2 regions of the Pantoea sp. C2G6 genome follow, and region 1 is predicted to be linked to the other one. Evidence: predicted binding sites of a transcription regulator. Region 1 holds the regulator's gene; the other holds the start of a gene.

Region 1 (9,644 bases):
ATCAACCAGCACGGTGTCACCGATTTTCAGATCGGCGGTGAAGCCAGGGTAGGTGACCGCAACACGTTCGCTGTTGCCGATCACGCTCTGATCGGTGGTGAAGGTGAAAGTCTGACCCGCTTTCAGTGACGCATCGTTGCCGCCTTCCAGCTTCATGGTGCGGATTTCGGGGCCTTTGGTATCCAGCAGAATAGCCGCCTGACGACCGGTTTTTTCCATGACGGCACGCATGTTGGTGATGCGTTGACCATGCTCGGCGTAATCGCCGTGGGAGAAGTTAAGACGCATAACATTCATGCCCGCTTCAAGCAGCTGGGTCAGCATCTCTTCGGATTCGGTTTTCGGGCCGATAGTACAAACGATTTTAGTCTTTTTCATGACGGATTATCTGTAAGTTGTGATGGATGATAAAGGGCGAAGTCCGATGGCAGCGCATCGAAGTGAAAATTCTGGTTATGAACGGAATGAACAACACTGAGTAAGAATAGGTGACGAAGGCCAGGCGTGCAGGGAAGTTGTGCGGTTACGGTTGGTAACCACCAGGCTGTTGTTGCGCAAATCATTTGAGTTATCGCAGTAAGCACGTGATCGCTGAAACCTTTCAAGAGAACAACGCGGGACAGTATAGTCGCTAAGTATGCGAAAACCAATCAAAAAGCGGCAGAGGGAGCAGATGTAGATCAATAAAAGCGTGGTTGCGCAAGCGGGAGAAATTCTGAAAGTGGTGCGCTCTAATGGACTCGAACCATCGACCCCCACCATGTCAAGGTGGTGCTCTAACCAACTGAGCTAAGAGCGCATACTAAATATTGGTGCGTCCGAGTGGACTCGAACCACCGACCCCCACCATGTCAAGGTGGTGCTCTAACCAACTGAGCTACGGACGCACTTGGTGCGCTCTAATGGACTCGAACCATCGACCCCCACCATGTCAAGGTGGTGCTCTAACCAACTGAGCTAAGAGCGCAACACGCTGTCAGGGCGACAGCGGGGACGAATATTAACGGCAGCGTGTGAGGCTGGCAAGGGGAAAATAGTTTTTTCGCCATGACTGAGCAGCAACTGTGCTAACCGTCGATTTTTTCAGCTTTTTTCGCGGCGCGGCGCTTTTGAGGCACCGCGCGCGCTTAGCGTTCGGCCCGCGCCATGATCACCCCGGCCGGTGCCCGCTGTAACCGCCTGATGCGCCAGATCATCATGATTGCCGCTGAGGTCAGGCCAATAATAAAGCCACACCAGAAGCCAGCCGGCCCCATACGCGGCACCAGCCAGTCGGTCAGCGCCAGCAGATAGCCGGCGGGCAGGCCGAGCAGCCAGTAGGCGATAAAGGTGATAAAGAAGATCGACCGGGTATCTTTATAACCGCGCAGGATCCCGCTGCCGATTACCTGAATCGAGTCGGAGAACTGATAGATGGCCGCCAGCAGCATCAGCTGAGCGGCCAGCGTGACCACCGCCGGATTATCGTTATAGAGCAGGGCGATCTGGTGACGAAAGGTCACGGTAAAAATCGCCGTCAGCGCCGCCATCGAGATCCCGACACCCTGTGCCGTCCAGGCCGCCACTTTGGCCTGCTCGGTCGAGCCCTGTCCCAGCCGATAGCCGACCCGGATGGTGGTCGCCACCCCCAGCGACAGCGGCAGGACGAACATCAGCGAACTGAAGTTCAGCGCAATCTGATGACCCGCCACGTTAACGATGCCGAGCGGCGAGACCAGCAGCGCCACCACGGCGAACAGAGTCACTTCAAAGAACAGCGCCAGCGCCACCGGCAGGCCCAGCGTCATCAGCCGGGTAAGAATCGGACGGGAGGGCGCTGACCAGCGGCTCGCCATGCGAATATCGCGCATGCTGCCCATCCGCCGCAGCCAGAAACGCAGGCAGATAAACATCACCCAGTAGACTGAGGCGGTCGCGACCCCGCAGCCTACCCCGCCCAGCGCCGGCATACCGAAGTGACCATAGATAAAGATATAGTTAAGCGGGATGTTAAACATCAGGCCGAGAAAGCCCAGCATCATGCCCGGCTTGGTTTTTGACAGACCTTCACACTGATTACGCAGCACCTGGAAGAACAGGTAGCCCGGCGCGCCAAACAGCAGAGCATGCAGATAGCCCTCCGCTTTCCGCGCCAGTTGCGGATCGATGTCGTGCATCGCCTGAATCAGATAACCGGCATGCCATAACAGCACCATGATCAGGATGGAAACAAAGAAGGCCAGCCAGTATCCCTGACGAATCTGCTCGGCGATGCGTTCACGGCGGCCTGAGCCGTTGAGTTGCGCAACGGTGGGCGTCAATGCAAGCAGAAGACCATGACCAAACAGGATGGCCGGAAGCCAGATGGAGGTGCCGACAGCAACGGCGGCCATATCCGTGGCGCTGACGGCGCCGGCCATAATGGTATCCACAAATCCCATTGCGGTCTGGGCCACCTGAGCCAGGATGACCGGAATCGCAAGGGCCAGCAATTGACGCGCTTCTGTTAAATACTTCTGCACGTTAACACCTGACTTGTTGAATGAATAAAGGGCAAGGGCAGAGAAGCCCAGGAATTGCGGAACCTAGTGTAACTGGCCGGGCTGAATTCGCCAATCTTTGTCACAGGATGCGGTTTGCCGCGCGCTACCGGCTGAAATCCAACAGCGTAGCTGAGCTGTGATAAACTAGCCAAAACTTCTCAGAGGCCAGGACTATGTTTACCGGAATTGTACAGGGCACCGCAGAGATTGTGTCCATTGACGAGAAAGAGCTGTTTCGCACGCATACCATCAGGCTGCCGGAAGCCCTGCTGCCGGGGCTGGAGCTGGGGGCATCGGTGGCGCACAACGGCTGCTGTTTAACCGTAACGGCGATTGACGGCGACCGTGTCAGTTTTGACTTAATTAAAGAGACGCTGCGGGTCACCAATCTGGGCGATTTACGTCAGGGCGACGTGGTCAATATCGAGCGGGCGGCGAAGTTCAGCGATGAAATTGGCGGCCACCTGATGTCGGGCCATATTATGACCACCGCGGAGATCTGCAAAATTATCCAGTCGGAGCATAACCGCGAGGTCTGGTTTAAAATTCAGGACCCGACGCAGATGAAATATATCCTGCACAAAGGGTTTGTCGGCATCGACGGTATCAGCCTGACTGTCGGCGATGTGACTAAGACGAAGTTCTGTGTCTACCTGATCCCGGAGACGCTGGAGCGCACCACGCTGGGGGCGAAGACCTTTGGCGATCGGGTCAATATTGAGATCGATCCGCATACCCAGGCGATTGTGGAGACCGTTGAGCGGGTGCTGGCGCAGCGCGACGCCACGGCAGCGATGAGTCTGCTGACCGGGCAATCCGGCGACGACAATTAAATAAAGGCGCGTCAGCGCCTTTTTTATTGCCGCAGGCGTGGCCTCAGCGCGCAACGCGCAGGCCACCTTCAATACCGCGACTGAACAGCACCTGCCACAGCTGAATATCGCGCGCCCGGAACGCACCGGCGCAGGCGTTAAGATAGTAAGAGAACATCCGTTTAAAGCGTTCGCCATAACTGTCGGCGAGTTGCGGCCAGGCCTGGAGAAAGCGTTCATACCAGGCCATCAATGTCCGGTCGTAATCCGCGCCAAAGTTATGCCAGTCTTCCAGAATAAAGTGGGGTTCGCTGGCATCCGCGATATGCCGCACCGAAGGCAGACAGCCGTTGGGGAAAATATATTTATCGATCCACGGATCGACATTCATATCCGTTTTAATCGCGCCAATGGTATGCAGCAGGAAAAGGCCATCTGGTTTTAAATTACGATCGACCACGTCGAAATAGGTGGCGTAATTTTTTGGCCCGACATGTTCAAACATCCCTACAGAGACAATACGGTCAAACTGCTCATGCAGGTCACGGTAATCCTGCAACAGGATCGTGACATCCAATCCCTGACAGCGCTGCTGCGCCATTTTCTGCTGTTCAGCGGAAATCGTCACGCCATGGACCTTAACGTCATAATGGCGGGCGGCAAATTCCGCCAGCCCGCCCCAGCCGCAGCCAATATCCAGCAGCGACATGCCCGGCTCCAGCGCGAGCTTCTGGCAGATCATATTCAGTTTGGCTTGCTGCGCCGCCTCCAGGGTGGTGGCCTCTTTCCAGTAGCCGCAGGAGTATTGCATGTAAGGGTCGAGCATCTCAGAAAAGAGATCGTTGCCGAGATCGTAATGCTCTTTACCGACGATCCAGGCGCGTTTTTTTGATTGCAGATTGGTTAAACGCGCGGCGGCAATACGCAGGGTATCTTTAAAATGATGAGGAAGTTGCTGGTCCAGATTATGTTTCAGCACGCGGTGGAAAAAAATATCCAGCCGGTCGCAATCCCACCATCCATCCATATAGCTCTCGCCAAGCCCAAGCGAACCCTCCTGCAGAACACGTTTAAAGAAACCAGGATGATTAATCTGAATGTCCCAGGGACGTGAACCATTGATGTCAATATCCGCTTTTTCCAGCAGTTCATGAACGATACGGTACCAATGGTTCTCTTCAAGGATCACTTCTTCTGCATAGGATGAACTCATAGCTTTTCCACCACCTGTCCAATCGGAGCCTGAAAAAAGAGTAGTCAATTTCTTCAGGAGTTGAGAAAAGTCACGGATGACTCCGCACACCGGTTATGTGTGATACAGAGGACTGGCACTCCCTGAACAGGGCTGGCACGGCAGGAATAACGCGCACGAAGACCTTCCCGGTAACAGGTTACCAATCGGTTTGTTTCGTTATTATTTTATTGATTTATAGCAGGTTATTGACCTGGATGATTATATGATCACCCAAGTCAATATTCAATGACTTATTGTTAGGCTGCTAACTAAAGATCATTGTTTCAGTGATTATCCTGGCAGTCAGGTAGCGGAGAGGCAACAGCAGATCGTGCGCTTGCCCTGCGCTGCATCAGGTAACCGCTCAGGGCGAGCAGGATGGTCACCGTCATCATCAGCGTGGTGGTGAAGAGCGCCTGAGTTAATCCGGCCGAAACCGCCAGGCTGGCGGCGAAGCAGAGTCCTAACTGCAAAGTGTTCTGTAGCGCAGCCGCTTTACCGGTGGCGTGCGGGAAAGGCATCAGTGCGCCGGAGACCACAATCGGATAGATCGCGCCATTGGCCAGCGCCATGCCGCAGAACGGCACCATCAGGCCGATCAGCGTCGCAGTGCCAGAGAGCGCGACACCAAACAGCGCCAGAATACTCAGGCTGTAGAGCAGCAGCAGCCAGGGCAGCAGCTGTGCGCCACTAAAACGGTTAAGCAGGGCACGACAGCCAAAACCGCCAATCAGGAAAGCCAGCGTCTGGGGCAGATAGCTCAGCCCGATGTCGGCTGGCGAGAGCCCCAGATCGGCCAGAATAAAGGGCGAACCGGTCAGCCAGGCAAAAAAGCTGGCGGAACAGGCGGAATAGATCAGAACGTTACCGCTGTAAATCCGGGATTTCACCAGCGAGAGAAAACCTGGCTGCGCACCTTTGTCAGCGGCCACCGGACGCGCACCCGGCAGACGCAACGTGGTCAGAATCAGCGCGACCGCAGTCAGGGTCAGCACCAGGAAAATGGAGCGCCAGTGGAAATGGCCAATCAGCCAGGCACCCAGCAGCGGGGCCAGCGCGGGGGAGAGCGCAACCAGCGGCATGATGGTGGCGAACACTTTATTGGCGCGCGCCGCCGGATAGCGATCGACCACCAGCGCCTGCCAGCTTACGGCGGCGGCGCAGACGCCAATCGCCTGCGCAAAACGCAGCAGCAGCATCAGATAGATATTACTCACCCACAGCATCCCGGCGCAGCCGACAGCAAACAGCGTCAGCCCGGCCAGCAGCACCGGCTTGCGCCCGATGCGATCGGAGAGCGGCCCCCAGAAGAGCTGACCGCAGGCAAAGCCCGCCAGGAACAGGCTCAGGCTGGCGCTGATCAGACCCGGCGAGCTGTTAAAGGTCTGCTGCATCGCACCGAAGGCGGGCAGGTACATATCAGTGGCTAAAAAGCCCAGCATGCTCAGCAGAGCAAGATAGGGCATAAATCCTTTGGTCGGTAACATGTGCTTCTCATTTTGCAGGATAAACGCGGCAGAGTGTAAAAGGTGCGTTTGCGGCTGTGAAACGCTAATATTTGCCGATTGCTGTTAAAATTTTTGAAGGCAGATTATGTGGTCGGAATATGCATTAGAGGTGGTTGACGCAGTGGCGCGCGGTGGCAGTTTCAGCGCGGCGGCGCAGGAGCTGCATCGCGTCCCTTCTGCCATCAGCTATACGGTGCGCCAGCTGGAGACCTGGCTGGCGGTGCCGCTGTTTGAACGCCAGCATCGGGAGGTGGTATTAACGCCTGCGGGCGAGCATTTTGTCCGTGAAGGGCGCAGCGTCATCAAAAAAATGCTCGCCACACGCCGACAGTGTCAGCAGCTGGCTAACGGCTGGCGCGGCCAGTTAAGCCTGGCGATTGACTGCATCGTGAAACCCGAGCGGACCCGGCAACTGGTGAAAGATTTTTATCGCCATTTCCCCGATATGGAGCTGCACATCAGCTATGAAGTGTTTAACGGCGTCTGGGATGCGCTGGCGGATGGCCGGGTTGAAGTGGCGATTGGCGCGACCCAGGCGATCCCGGTTGGCGGACGTTTCGCCTTCCGCGATATGGGGAAGCTCAACTGGCGCTGCGTGGTTGCGCATCATCATCCGCTGACGCAGGCCAGCCAGATCGATGAAGATACGCTGCGCAGCTGGCCGTCGCTGGTGCTGGAGGATACCTCCCGCGCGCTGCCGCGCCGGATGACATGGACGCTGGATAACCAGCGCCGGCTGGTGGTACCGGAATGGCAGACCGGGCTGGACTGTTTGCTGGCGGGATTGTGCGTCGCGATGGTGCCAGGTCATCTGGCGAAACCGCTGCTCGACAGCGGCGATCTGGTTGAGCTGACGCTGCCGGTGGCCTTTCCTGACAGCCCCTGCTGCGTCAGCTGGGCGGAAGATCGCGCATCCCCGGCAACCGCCTGGCTGCTGAACTACCTGGGTGATGCGCAGACGCTTAATCAGGAGTGGCTGAGCGAGGATTAACGGCGATAGTCGCGGAACGGACCATCCGCGACCGAACGGCGTTCAATCAGGGTAGGGTGCACTTCAATCGTCTGTGACACTTCGCGTTTGCTGGTGATACGGTCCAGCAGCATATCCAGCGCTTTCTCACCCAGCTGGGCTTTCGGCTGATGGACGGTGGTCAGGGCCGGGGCGAAATAGCGCGCGTTGCGCACATTGTCATAGCCGATCACCGAAATATCCTGCGGCACCCGCAGGCCCATCTCGTCGGCGGCACAAATCGCGCCCATCGCCATAATGTCGCCGCCACAGAACACCGCGGTCGGACGCTGTTTCTGCGACAGAATCTGCTGCATCGCCTGATAACCCGACTCCGGCTCAAAGTCACCCTGCACGATCCATTCGGGACGCGGCTGAATCCCCGCTTCTTCCAGCGCTTTCAGAAAACCGGCATGGCGTCCGCCGCCGGTGTTACGCTCCATCTGACCGGGGATAGCACCAATATCGCGGTGGCCGCGCTCAATCAGATAACGGCCGGCCAGATAGCCGCCCTGGAAGGCATTATCCAGCACGGTGTCGGTAAAGTCGGCGCGTGACTCGCCCCAGTCCATCACCACCATCGGAATATTACGGTTCTCTTCCAGCATCTTCAGCAGATCGTCCGGGTATTCAGAGCACATCACCAGCAGGCCATCGACGCGCTTCTGCGCCATCATGCTGAGGTAAGCGCGCTGTTTTTGCAGATCGTTATGGGCATTGCCGAGGATCAGGGTGTAGCCCTTGTCAAAGCAGTGATTCTCCACGGCTTCGATAATTTCAGCGAAATAGGGCGCTTCGCTGGAGGTGGCAAGCAGGCCCAGCGTTTTGGTGTGATTCACCTTCAGGCTGCGCGCCACGGCGCTGGGTGAGTAGTGCAGCTCCTGAATCGCCTGCCAGACCGCGTTGCGCGTCTCTTCCGCCACAAAGCGCGTTTTATTAATGACGTGCGAAACGGTGGTCGTTGAGACGCCGGCGCGTTTTGCCACATCTTTGATTGTTGCCATGAAAATCGGACTCCAGTGCTTATCTAACTCGCTGATAAGCGTAATGTTAAACGTTTGCGTCTGCCCAGGGGGTTTTCCTGCAATCATGCCTCTTTTCTGGCCGGTAAACAGGCGTCTGGCGGGTAAATAGCGCCTGGAAAAGCGAGCAAACGGAATCGGGGTTGCGCGCGTTGCGCAACAAAGGCGGGATTCTAACAAGGCTGACCGGATAAAACGAGATTTTTACCGGTCCCTGTGGGAAAATGCTATATCCCTACATACTGTGTGACTAAGGAGTAATCAATGAGTACCGATCTTAAACTGGCGTTGATGACCACCGTCGGCTGCCTGCTGATGATTGTAGCCTTTAGTTTTACCGCTATTCTGCACTGATAAAAAAAGCCGGGGTTTTCACCCCGGCTCTCTTTTCTGGCTGTTTATCCACTCAGCGAATGGTTTTTGGCGTCATCACCCGACGGGCACCAATGTAGTGGCGCTGCCAGTAATCTTCCCCTAACGCGCTAATCTGAATATCTTTGCCGGTACGAGGCGACTGGATAAATTTGCCGTTACCCAGGTAAACGCCGACGTGGTCAGCGGTACCGCGACCGTTAATGCGGAAGAAAACCAGATCCCCTTTTTCCAGCGATTCGCGCTTAATCGGTGCGGCGTCACGCAGGTGATACATTTCATTGGCGGTGCGCGGGATCTTAAACTTCACCAGATCTTTATAGGCGTACCAGACCAGGCCGCTGCAATCAAAGCCGGTATGCGGGGAGGTGCCGCCCCACTGATAGGGTTTACCCAGCTGACCCATCAGCTTGGTCATCGCCGTTTCGCGCGCCTTCTGATAGCGCTGACGGTGCGATTTATTCATTTTGATGGTGCCGGTTTCCGCGCTGTTGAGGTCGGCGGTTTTCAGCGGACGCTGGTGGCCATAGCGTTTCTTGTTCTTTGTGCTGCTGGCGGTTTTAAGCGAGGTCTTGTGAGCGGGGGTCTGCTGAGCGGTCAGTTCAACTTTTTTCTGTTTTTTGGTTTTTGTTTTCTGAACCGGGCTGAGGCGACTCTTTTTCGCCGCTGTTTTGACAGGACGGCGCTTGCGGCGCTCATCGTCACGCGCACTCTTTTTCTCTGCTTTATGCGTACTGAGGTTCACCGGCTTGTGCGGTGACGCAGCGGCGACATTAAAGAACAGTTGCGCAAAGGCCAGCATAAAAAGCGTAATGATTAAACGCATAGTCCGTTGATAAGTTGAGTTGTCAGGGCCACTACGCACCGCGACAAGGGTGAGAATAATCTGATCCAGGATCAGCGCCGAAGCCATTCTAGTCCAGTTTTTTTAAAAACTGTTATGTCTTTTTTTATTAATCTTTGCAGCCGCCATAATAGTGTTGAAAATGAACATTTTCAGTCTCTTATATCAGCGAAATTATTACGAATTATTAAACTGTTACCAGCTGTTAATAAAGGAGAATTCATGCCCGGCCTGCCACAACTTAGCAATGCGGGTCATTTAATCGGGCAGTGAGCAAAATCTCGTTTTCAGTCACGCGGCGAAGTCGCTACAATAAACAAA
Region 2 (9,644 bases), on a different contig from region 1:
CGCCAGAGTGGCAAGTATTATCCAGATCATGACATCATTCCCAGTTTGTCTGGCAGGTATCATACGCAAGCAGGCTGGTACTCGTCGCTATGAAAAAAGCAGGAAAGCACCTACGCAGCTGAAACTGAGACTGACAGCGCGCCGCGCTTCTGACAAAATAGCCCCCTTCCCCCGATTTAACACAACACAGTGGATTTCCTCTCTGATGGCAGCAAAAATTATTGACGGTAAAACGATTGCGCAGCAGGTGCGTCTTGAGGTTGCGGAAAAAGTAAAGCAGCGTCTGGCCGCCGGAAAACGTGCGCCCGGTCTGGCAGTCGTTCTGGTGGGGGAAAACCCTGCCTCGCAGATTTACGTAGCCAGCAAACGCCGCGCCTGTGAAGAGGTCGGCTTTATCTCCCGCTCTTACGATCTGCCTGCCACAACCCGCGAAGCGGAGCTGCTGGAGCTGATTGATAACCTCAATCAGGACGGCGACATTGATGGCATCCTGGTGCAGCTGCCGCTGCCAGCCGGCATCGATAATGTCAAAGTGCTTGAACGCATCACGCCTGATAAAGATGTCGATGGTTTCCATCCCTATAACGTCGGACGCCTCTGTCAGCGCGCGCCGACCCTGCGCCCCTGCACCCCACGCGGTATCGTGACGCTGCTGGAGCGCTATAACATCGATACTTTTGGCCTGAACGCGGTGGTGGTGGGCGCGTCCAATATCGTTGGTCGCCCGATGAGCATGGAACTGCTGCTGGCGGGTTGCACCACAACGGTCACGCACCGCTTTACCAAAGATCTGCGTCATCACGTTGAACACGCCGATCTGCTGGTAGTGGCGGTCGGTAAGCCCGGCTTTATTCCCGGCGACTGGATCAAGCCGGGCGCTATTGTGATCGACGTGGGTATTAACCGTCTGGAGAGCGGTAAAGTCGTGGGCGATGTCGACTTCGATAGCGCGTCACAGCGCGCCTCTTACATCACCCCGGTGCCGGGCGGTGTCGGCCCGATGACGGTGGCAACCCTGATTCAGAACACGCTCCAGGCGTGTGAAGAGCTTCATGACAGAGAGGTGGTATAAATGGCAAACTTTTCGCTGGGAAAATTCCCGCATGTCGATCTCTGTGATCTGCTGAAACTGGAAGGCTGTGTCCAGAGCGGCGCACAGGCTAAAGTGGCGATTGCCGACGGAGAAGTGAAGGTCAATGGCGTGGTGGAAACCCGTAAACGCTGCAAAATCGTTGCCGGTCAGACGGTAGAGTTCGCCGGTTTTCGCATCACCGTTGTAGCCTGATGCTAAGGCGTCCCTGCGGGGACGCTATGACCTCCCCTCACGTGTCTCTTCCCACTGACTGCGGGCGCCTGTCACCTTCACGGTTGCTGCGGCAGACGGAAACAAAGAGTCGAAGTCACATGCAAAAGAAAGGGCGATGACTCGCCCTGTTTGCTTATTTCCGACGCCAGCTCGACCCTTGTGGTCCATCCTCAACGATCACGCCCAGCGCGTTAAGTTTGTCGCGCGCGATGTCCGCTTCCGCCCAGGCTTTGGCTGCCCGCGCATCGGCACGGGCTTTCACCCAATGCTCAATCTCGGCCACCTCGTCATCATTCACCTGCGCGCCACTTTGCAGGAACTGTTCCGGCTCCTGTTGCAGAATGCCCAGCACGCTGGCAAGCTCGCGCAGCTTCGCCGCCAGCCCATTCGCCGCAGCGCTATTTTCACTTTTCAGGCGGTTCACTTCACGCGCCATATCAAACAGCACCGAATAGGCTTCCGGGGTGTTGAAATCATCATCCATGGCGCTGCGGAAGCGCGCTTCAAACTCTTCGCCGCCCTGAGCTTGTGCGCTGCTGTCGGTGTGGCGCAGCGCGGTATAGAGACGCTCCAGCGCTGCCCGCGCCTGGTTCAGGTTATCTTCGCCATAGTTGAGCTGGCTGCGATAGTGACCGGACATCAGGAAGTAACGCACTGTCTCCGCGTCGTAGTGTTGCAGCACGTCACGCACGGTGAAGAAGTTACCCAGCGATTTCGACATCTTCTCGCGGTCGATCATCACCATGCCGGAGTGCATCCAGTAGTTGACGTAAGGGCCGTCATGGGCGCAGCTCGACTGCGCGATTTCGTTTTCATGGTGCGGAAACATCAGATCGGAACCGCCGCCGTGAATATCAAAGTGGCTGCCGAGCTGCTTGCAGTTCATCGCTGAACATTCGATGTGCCAGCCGGGACGTCCGTTGCCCCAGGGGGATGGCCAGGCCGGTTCATCCGCTTTCGACATCTTCCACAGCACAAAGTCCATCGGGTTGCGCTTCACGTCAGCCACTTCAACCCGCGCGCCCGCCTGCAACTGTTCCAGATCCTGACGTGACAGCACGCCGTAATCGGTATCGCTCAGCACATCAAACATCACGTCGCCATTCTCCGCCACATAGGCGTGACCGCGGGCGATCAGCGTCTCCACCAGCGCAATGATCTCCGCGATATGGCGGGTAGCGCGTGGCTCCTGATCCGGCGGCAGAATGCCGAGCGCAGCGAAGTCGCTATGCATCTCACCAATCATCCGGTTGGTCAGGGTTTCGATGCTTTCGCCGTTTTCACTGGCACGTTTAATGATTTTGTCATCAATATCGGTGATGTTGCGCACATAGTTAAGCTGATAACCGAGATAGCGCAGGTAGCGCGCCACCACGTCAAACGCCACAAACGTCCGCCCATGACCAATGTGACAGAGGTCATACACCGTGATGCCGCAAACATACATGCCGATTTTACCGGCATGAATGGGTTTGAAATCCTCTTTCTGTCGACTCAGGGTGTTATAAATCTTAAGCATTGAACGGTTCCGTTTTGACGTGTGGTTGACACTTTTAAGTATCCAGACATTGTGCCGTATTTTTATCGCTCGCGCGACGCAAAGCAAGCCAACTGCGCCGCGCTGCTGACGTGTCATTGGAAATTATGATATAAGAACGGTCGACAAAAAGAGGGATGCCCGCGAACAAGGCGACCTCAGCAACTGCTAACAACCTTTACAGGATGACAAAAATGGTAACTTTCCAGACGAACCATGGCGATATCGTAATCAAAACCTTTGATGATAAAGCGCCAGCAACTGTACAGAACTTCCTGGATTACTGCCGTGAAGGTTTTTACGACAACACCATTTTTCACCGTGTGATCAACGGCTTTATGATTCAGGGCGGCGGCTTCGAGCCGGGCATGAAACAGAAAGCGACCAAAGAAGAGATCAAGAACGAAGCCAACAACGGCCTGAAAAACACCAAAGGTACGCTGGCAATGGCACGTACCTCTGCGCCGCACTCTGCGACCGCACAGTTTTTCATCAACGTGGCAGACAATGACTTCCTGAACTTCCGTGACGAAAGCGTCCAGGGCTGGGGTTACTGTGTGTTTGCCGAAGTGGTTGAAGGCATGGATGTGGTCGAGAAGATCAAAGCGGTCTCTACCGGCCGTAGCGGTATGCATCAGGATGTGCCGAAAGATGACGTGGTTATCCAGAAAGTGACCGTCAGCGAGTAATGTCGCGCACGCTGTTTATCGCAGATCTCCATCTGTGTCAGGAAGAACCGGCGATTACCGCCGGTTTTCTGCATTTTTTACAGCGCGAAGCGCCGCACTGCGACGCGCTCTATATTCTCGGCGATCTGTTTGAAGCCTGGATTGGCGACGACGATCCCAATCCGCTGCATCAGCAGGTGGCCAGCGCCCTGCGCGCCCTGCCGGTGCCGGTCTATTTTATTCACGGCAACCGCGATTTCCTGATCGGCCAGCGCTTCGCCCGCGCCAGCGGCATGACGCTGCTGCCGGAGGAGCAGGTGCTCACTCTCTACGGCCATCGTCTGCTGATTATGCATGGCGATACGCTCTGCACCGACGACGCCGGGTATCTGCGCTTTCGCGCCAAAGTGCATAATCCCTGGATCCAGCGACTCTTCCTGGCGCTGCCGCTACGGATACGCAAACGCATCGCCGCCCGGATGCGCGCCGACAGCAAGCAGGCCAATCAGCATAAGTCACAGACCATTATGGATGTGAATCAGGAGGCGGTGGTCGCGACGCTGCGGCGTCAGCAGGTGCCTCTGCTGATCCACGGCCATACTCACCGTCCGGCAATCCATGAGATCAGGCTCGCGGGTGAAACGGCGCAGCGCGCGGTGCTGGGGGCCTGGCACAGTCGCGGCTCGATGATCCAGCTCGACGCCCAGGGCATTCAGCTTATCGATTTCGACTTTTGATCGGCGGTTAAATCCATCCCATCAGCGCGACGCAACCGTTTTCCTTGCGGTCTTCTCATGCTATTCTCTGTGCCCTTCAAAACCTGTCCGCCCGGCCAGGTCTGTCTGTTCATTCACAGGAGTTGACCGCATGTCATCCAACGCCCCGGCCCGCATCGCCATTGTTATGGGTTCCAGAAGTGACTGGGCCACCATGCAATTCGCGGCTGAGATCCTCACCAGCCTGGACGTCCCCTTCCATGTTGAAGTGGTCTCTGCCCACCGCACCCCGGATAAACTGTTCAGCTTCGCCGAAACGGCAGCGGATAAGGGTTTTCAGGTGATTATTGCTGGCGCGGGTGGCGCGGCTCATCTGCCGGGAATGCTGGCCGCCAAAACCCTGGTGCCGGTGCTGGGTGTGCCGGTGCAGAGCGCCGCGCTGAGCGGTGTGGATAGCCTCTACTCGATTGTGCAGATGCCACGCGGTATTCCGGTCGGCACGCTGGCGATTGGCAAAGCGGGCTCAGCCAATGCCGCGCTGCTGGCGGCACAGATTCTGGCGCTGCATGACCATGAACTGGCGTCACGCCTGAATAGCTGGCGTCAGAGCCAGACCGACGAGGTGCTGAACCATCCCGATCCGCGGGAGGAGGCATGAAGCCAGTTTGCGTGCTGGGCAACGGTCAGTTAGGCCGTATGCTGCGTCAGGCGGGTGAACCGCTGGGTATCGCGGTCTATCCGGTGGGCCTGGATGCCGATCCTGATGCGCTGCCGATCGCCGACAGTGTGATCACTGCCGAAATCGAACGCTGGCCGGAAACCGCGCTGACGCGCCAACTGGCCGGTCATCCCGCCTTTGTGAACCGCGATATTTTCCCGCGCCTGGCTGACCGTCTGACGCAGAAGCAGCTGCTCGATCAGCTGGGACTCGCCACCGCGCCGTGGCAGCTGCTGGCGGACAAGAGCGAATGGCCAGCGGTGTTCCGTTCGCTTGGCGAGCTGGCGATTGTGAAGCGCCGCACCGGGGGTTATGACGGACGCGGCCAGTGGCGTCTGCGCGCGGGTGAAACTGACGCGCTGCCGGATGATTGCTACGGCGAATGCATCGTTGAGCAGGGAATCAACTTTTCAGGTGAAGTGTCACTGGTGGGCGCGCGCGGGCACGATGGTCAGACCGTGTTTTATCCGCTGACCCATAACCTGCATCAGGAGGGCATTCTGCGCACCAGCGTCGCCCTGCCGCAGGCGGATCAGGCGCAGCAGCAGCAGGCGGAAGCGATGCTGAGCGCGATTATGCAGGCGCTGAATTACGTCGGCGTGATGGCGATGGAGTGTTTTGTCACCCCTGAAGGCTTGCTGATCAATGAGCTGGCACCGCGGGTGCATAACAGCGGTCACTGGACGCAGAACGGCGCGTCGATCAGCCAGTTTGAGCTGCATCTGCGGGCGATTCTGGATCTGCCCCTGCCGCAGCCGGTGGTGTTCGCGCCCTCGGCGATGGTCAATCTGATTGGTACTGCCGTTAATCTCCGCTGGCTGGCAGAGCCGCTGGTGCATCTGCACTGGTATGACAAAGAGGTGCGTCCGGGTCGTAAAGTCGGCCATCTCAATCTGACCGATAGCGATGCAGCGCGGCTGAAGGCGGCGCTGAAGGCGCTGGTGCCAGAGTTACCGGAAGAGTACGCCAGCGGCATCGCCTGGGCGGTTGAAAAACTTTAGTCCCCTTCAGACCCGGCTGATGATGCCACTTTCAGGCGGCTCAGAAGCTCAACGCGATGGGAGCCTGCGCCTGTAGCAAAGCATAGCGGGCCAGGGATGGCCCGCGCTGAGCCCGCCAGGGATGGCGGCTTTTGCGTCTTTGCGGAAGGTGCAGGCTCCCTGAGCCGGTGCCTTAGCGACACACGCGGCGAGCATCTGACCGGGTTTTTAATGCGCGCTGTAAATGACCGGGTACAGGCTGGCTGGATTGAACCGTCACGCCACCTCAATCCAGCTATCCCTTACGCCGCATCAAACTTCCTGAACAGCGCTTTCCCTTTCAGCAATCGCACCCCCAGCCAGCCGCCGCACAGCGATAACAGCAGCGCGCCAACTAACGGTAGCGCCAGCCACAATGTCCAGTCAGGCTGCCACGGGAAGTCGAAAATCTTACGCTGTAAGCCCCACAGCGCCGCTTCCGCCCCCATCGCCGCCGCCACGCCGGAAACCACGCCGAGCAGGGCGAACTCACACCAGAGCGTGGTGCGCAGCAGGCGTTTACCGGCTCCCAGCGTGCGATAGACCACCAGCTCCTGGCGGCGCTGACGCATCCCGACCTGAATCTGCGCCAGCAGCAGCAGTACGCCGCAGGCGGTCACCAGCACCACCATAATCTCCAGCGCCTGGCTGACCTGCGCCAGCACCTGACCGATCTGCCGCATGATGCTGCCAATATCCAGCAGACTCAGCGCCGGAAAGGCGCGATTCAGCTCCGCCAGCAGGGCAGGATTCGCCTCCATGCGGAAGCTGGTGAGCCAGGTCTGGGGCTGACTGTCGAGCGCCCCCGGCGGGAAGATAAAGAAGAAGTTGGGCTTCAGGCTCTCCCAGTCCACTTTGCGCAGACTGGTGATGCGGGCGCTGAAGGTCTGGGTGTCGCCGTCAAAAGTCAGGGTATCGCCCAGCTTCAGCCCCAGACGATCCGCCAGTTCCACTTCCATGGAGACTTCGCCCGCTTTGGGCGGCCAGTATCCCGCCACCAGCGGATTGTGATCCGGGCGCTCCGCCAGCGCCGTCAGGTTAAGTTCACGGTTCAGGGCGTTATCCTGTTTCGGATCGGCCGGTTTGCCGTTGAGTTCGCTGAGCCGTACCCGCGCAATCGGATAGAAGGTCTCTGGCTTAATCTGATGCGATTGCAGAAAGTCACGCACCTGCGGCACCTGATCTGCGGTCATATTCAGCAGGAAGAAGTTCGGGCTGTCCGGCGGCAGCTGTTGCTGCCAGCGATCCAGCAGATCGCCCCGCATCACCAGCAGCAGTGCCAGCAGCATAAACGACAGCGAAAAGGCCGCCAGCTGGCTCAGCGTCATACCTGGCTGACGCAACAGCCGGTTAACCGCCAGCCGCAACGCCAGATTCTTCACCACCAGCTTACGCAGCAGCAGCAACGTTCCCCAGCCGAGTAGCGCCAGCAGTCCGGCCAGTACCACCACACCCGCCAGCAGCGCCCAGAGCATTTTGCTGCCGCCGACCAGCAGCGCTAACAGCGCCACCACCACGCTGATCATCACCGGAATATAGAACTTCAGCGGCCAGAGGTTGGCCACCGCGTCACGCCGCAGCACGCGCAGTGGCTGCGTCGCCAGCAGCAGTCGATAGGGACGCAGCCCCACCAGCAGCGAAATCACAAACAGCGACCCCACTGCCCAGATCCACGGCCAGACGCTGGCGGCCGGTAAGCTGGCGGGCAGCACCGGCTTCAGCATCGTCATCAGCAGCGCTTCCACCCCCTGCCCCACCAGACCACCGGCTATCGCCGCCAGCAGCAGCACCGCCAGCCACTGACCGATGATCAGACGCTGCAATGCGCCGTGGGTCGCGCCCAGCGTTTTCAGCACCGCCACCAGGTCGTAGCGGCTGCGGCAATAGTGACTCATGGCGACCGCGACGGCGGCAATCGCCAGCATCAGCGTCAGCAGCGCCGAGAGCAGCAGGAACTGCTGCGCCCGCTGCATCGACCGGCCCAGTGCATCTTCCGAGTTTTCCACGCTGATCCAGCGCTGATCCGCCTTCAGCTGCGGTTCGATCCAGCGGTCATAGCGCGCCAGCTGGTCAGGATTGCCGGAAAATTTATAGCGCCAGCTGATACGGCTGCCCGGCTGAATCGCCCCGGTTTTCGCCGCATCCGCCAGATTGATCAGCAGACGCGGCGCCATCTCAAACGGGTTAAAGCCGCCATCCGGCTCCTGGATCACCTCGCCGCTGATGCGCAGCTGAGTATCCCCCGCTTCCAGCAGATCGCCCACTTTCAGGTTCAGCAGCGCCATCAGGCGCGGGGCCGCCAGCGCCGTGCCCGCCTGCGGTTTAAGCCCGGCGGGCTGGGTCTGTAGTGTGCCAAACATCGGATAAGCGTCATCTACCGCTTTGACGGCGGCGAGCTGCGGTGACTGACCGGCAAAGGTCATGGTCATAAAGGTCAGCTGACGGCTTACCGTCAGGCCGGTTTCCCGCGCCTGCGTCAGCCAGGCTTCCGGGACGGGATCGCTGCTGCGCAGGGTGCGGTCGCCAGCCATAAAATCACGGCTCTGCTGGTTCAGCCCTTTTTCCATCCGATCGCTGATCGACCCCAGCGCCAGCACGCAGGCCACCGCCAGCGTCAGCGCCAGCCAGACAATCAGCAGCGAGGGTGAGCGCCACTCGCGCCAGAACCAGCGCCAGATCATTGCTCCTCCCATAATTTACCGTCGCGCAGCCGCAGGCGACGGTCGCAGCGCGCCGCCAGTTGCTCATCATGCGTCACCAGAATCAGGGTGGTGGCGAAGTCGCGGTTCAGTGAAAACAGCAGATCGGCGATGCGGTCGCCAGTTCGGCGGTCAAGATTACCGGTCGGTTCATCGGCAAACAGCAGGCCCGGACGTCCACTAAAGGCGCGCGCCAGCGCTACCCGCTGCTGCTCACCGCCGGAAAGCTGGGCGGGCAGATGATGCAGACGCTCACCCAGCCCGAGCAGCGTCAAAAGTTCACGCGCCTGCTCCCGGCTCTGGCGGTCACTGTCGCCGCGCAGCAACGCGGGCAGCTGGACGTTCTCCTGCGCATTCAGGGTCGGCACCAGCATAAAGGACTGAAACACAAAACCGACCTGCCGGGCGCGCAAAGCGGCGCGTTGCTCTTCGTTCATCTGATGCAGCGGCTGCCCCAGCAGATGCACCTCGCCGCTGCTACCGTCATCCAGCCCGGCCAGAATCCCCAGCAGGGTTGACTTCCCGGAGCCGGACTCCCCAATCAGCGCAATGGTCTCGGCTGGTTTGACAACCAACTCAACTCCGGTAAGGATGGTTAACTGATGCTCTCCCTGACCGACGGACTTAGTAAGATGATGAACTTCAACAATGTTTTCCGCTGGCATTATCCCTTCCTGTTAATGATTCTTCTGCTGGTGTCGCGTCTTGCGGCGGCGGATACCCTGCTGGTACTGGGCGACAGCCTGAGTGCGGGCTATCGGATGTCGGCGACGGCGGCCTGGCCGAGCCTGCTGAATCAGCAGTGGCAACAGCAGCCTAAAGTGATCAACGCCAGCATCAGCGGCGATACCGCCGCGCAGGGTCTGGCGCGCCTGCCCGCGCTATTAAAACAGCATCAGCCGCAGTGGGTGTTAATCGAATTGGGCGGTAACGATGGACTGCGCGGCTTCCCGCCCGAGGCTATCGCACAAAACCTGAGTA

The links. Region 1 encodes PurR, which represses purine synthesis genes. Its sites were predicted from a motif close to CANGCAAACGTTTGCNTG; they were not measured.
Region 2: purE (5-(carboxyamino)imidazole ribonucleotide mutase) is a predicted target of PurR. The motif match lies at 4,277-4,294, and genes of this name have one in related genera.

The regions. Positions count from the first base shown of each region.
Region 1 is NZ_JBGMNJ010000001.1:525,719-535,362, forward strand. It holds gene pykF (pyruvate kinase PykF) at 1-378, opposite strand, end outside; tRNA gene ACCW71_RS02520 (tRNA-Val) at 723-799, opposite strand; tRNA gene ACCW71_RS02525 (tRNA-Val) at 811-887, opposite strand; tRNA gene ACCW71_RS02530 (tRNA-Val) at 891-967, opposite strand; gene ACCW71_RS02535 (MATE family efflux transporter) at 1,128-2,501, opposite strand; gene ACCW71_RS02540 (riboflavin synthase subunit alpha) at 2,696-3,355, shown strand; gene cfa (cyclopropane fatty acyl phospholipid synthase) at 3,399-4,547, opposite strand; gene punC (purine nucleoside transporter PunC) at 4,853-6,055, opposite strand; gene punR (DNA-binding transcriptional activator PunR) at 6,162-7,067, shown strand; gene purR (HTH-type transcriptional repressor PurR) at 7,064-8,089, opposite strand; gene ACCW71_RS02565 (YnhF family membrane protein) at 8,372-8,461, shown strand; gene ACCW71_RS02570 (C40 family peptidase) at 8,514-9,305, opposite strand.
Region 2 is NZ_JBGMNJ010000006.1:34,152-43,795, forward strand. It holds gene ACCW71_RS10030 (DUF1198 family protein) at 1-30, opposite strand, end outside; gene folD (bifunctional methylenetetrahydrofolate dehydrogenase/methenyltetrahydrofolate cyclohydrolase FolD) at 206-1,072, shown strand; gene ybcJ (ribosome-associated protein YbcJ) at 1,073-1,285, shown strand; gene cysS (cysteine--tRNA ligase) at 1,440-2,825, opposite strand; gene ppiB (peptidylprolyl isomerase B) at 3,038-3,532, shown strand; gene lpxH (UDP-2,3-diacylglucosamine diphosphatase) at 3,532-4,248, shown strand; gene purE (5-(carboxyamino)imidazole ribonucleotide mutase) at 4,379-4,885, shown strand; gene purK (5-(carboxyamino)imidazole ribonucleotide synthase) at 4,882-5,946, shown strand; gene ybbP (putative ABC transporter permease subunit YbbP) at 6,228-8,645, opposite strand; gene ybbA (putative ABC transporter ATP-binding protein YbbA) at 8,642-9,328, opposite strand; gene tesA (multifunctional acyl-CoA thioesterase I/protease I/lysophospholipase L1) at 9,296-9,644, shown strand, end outside.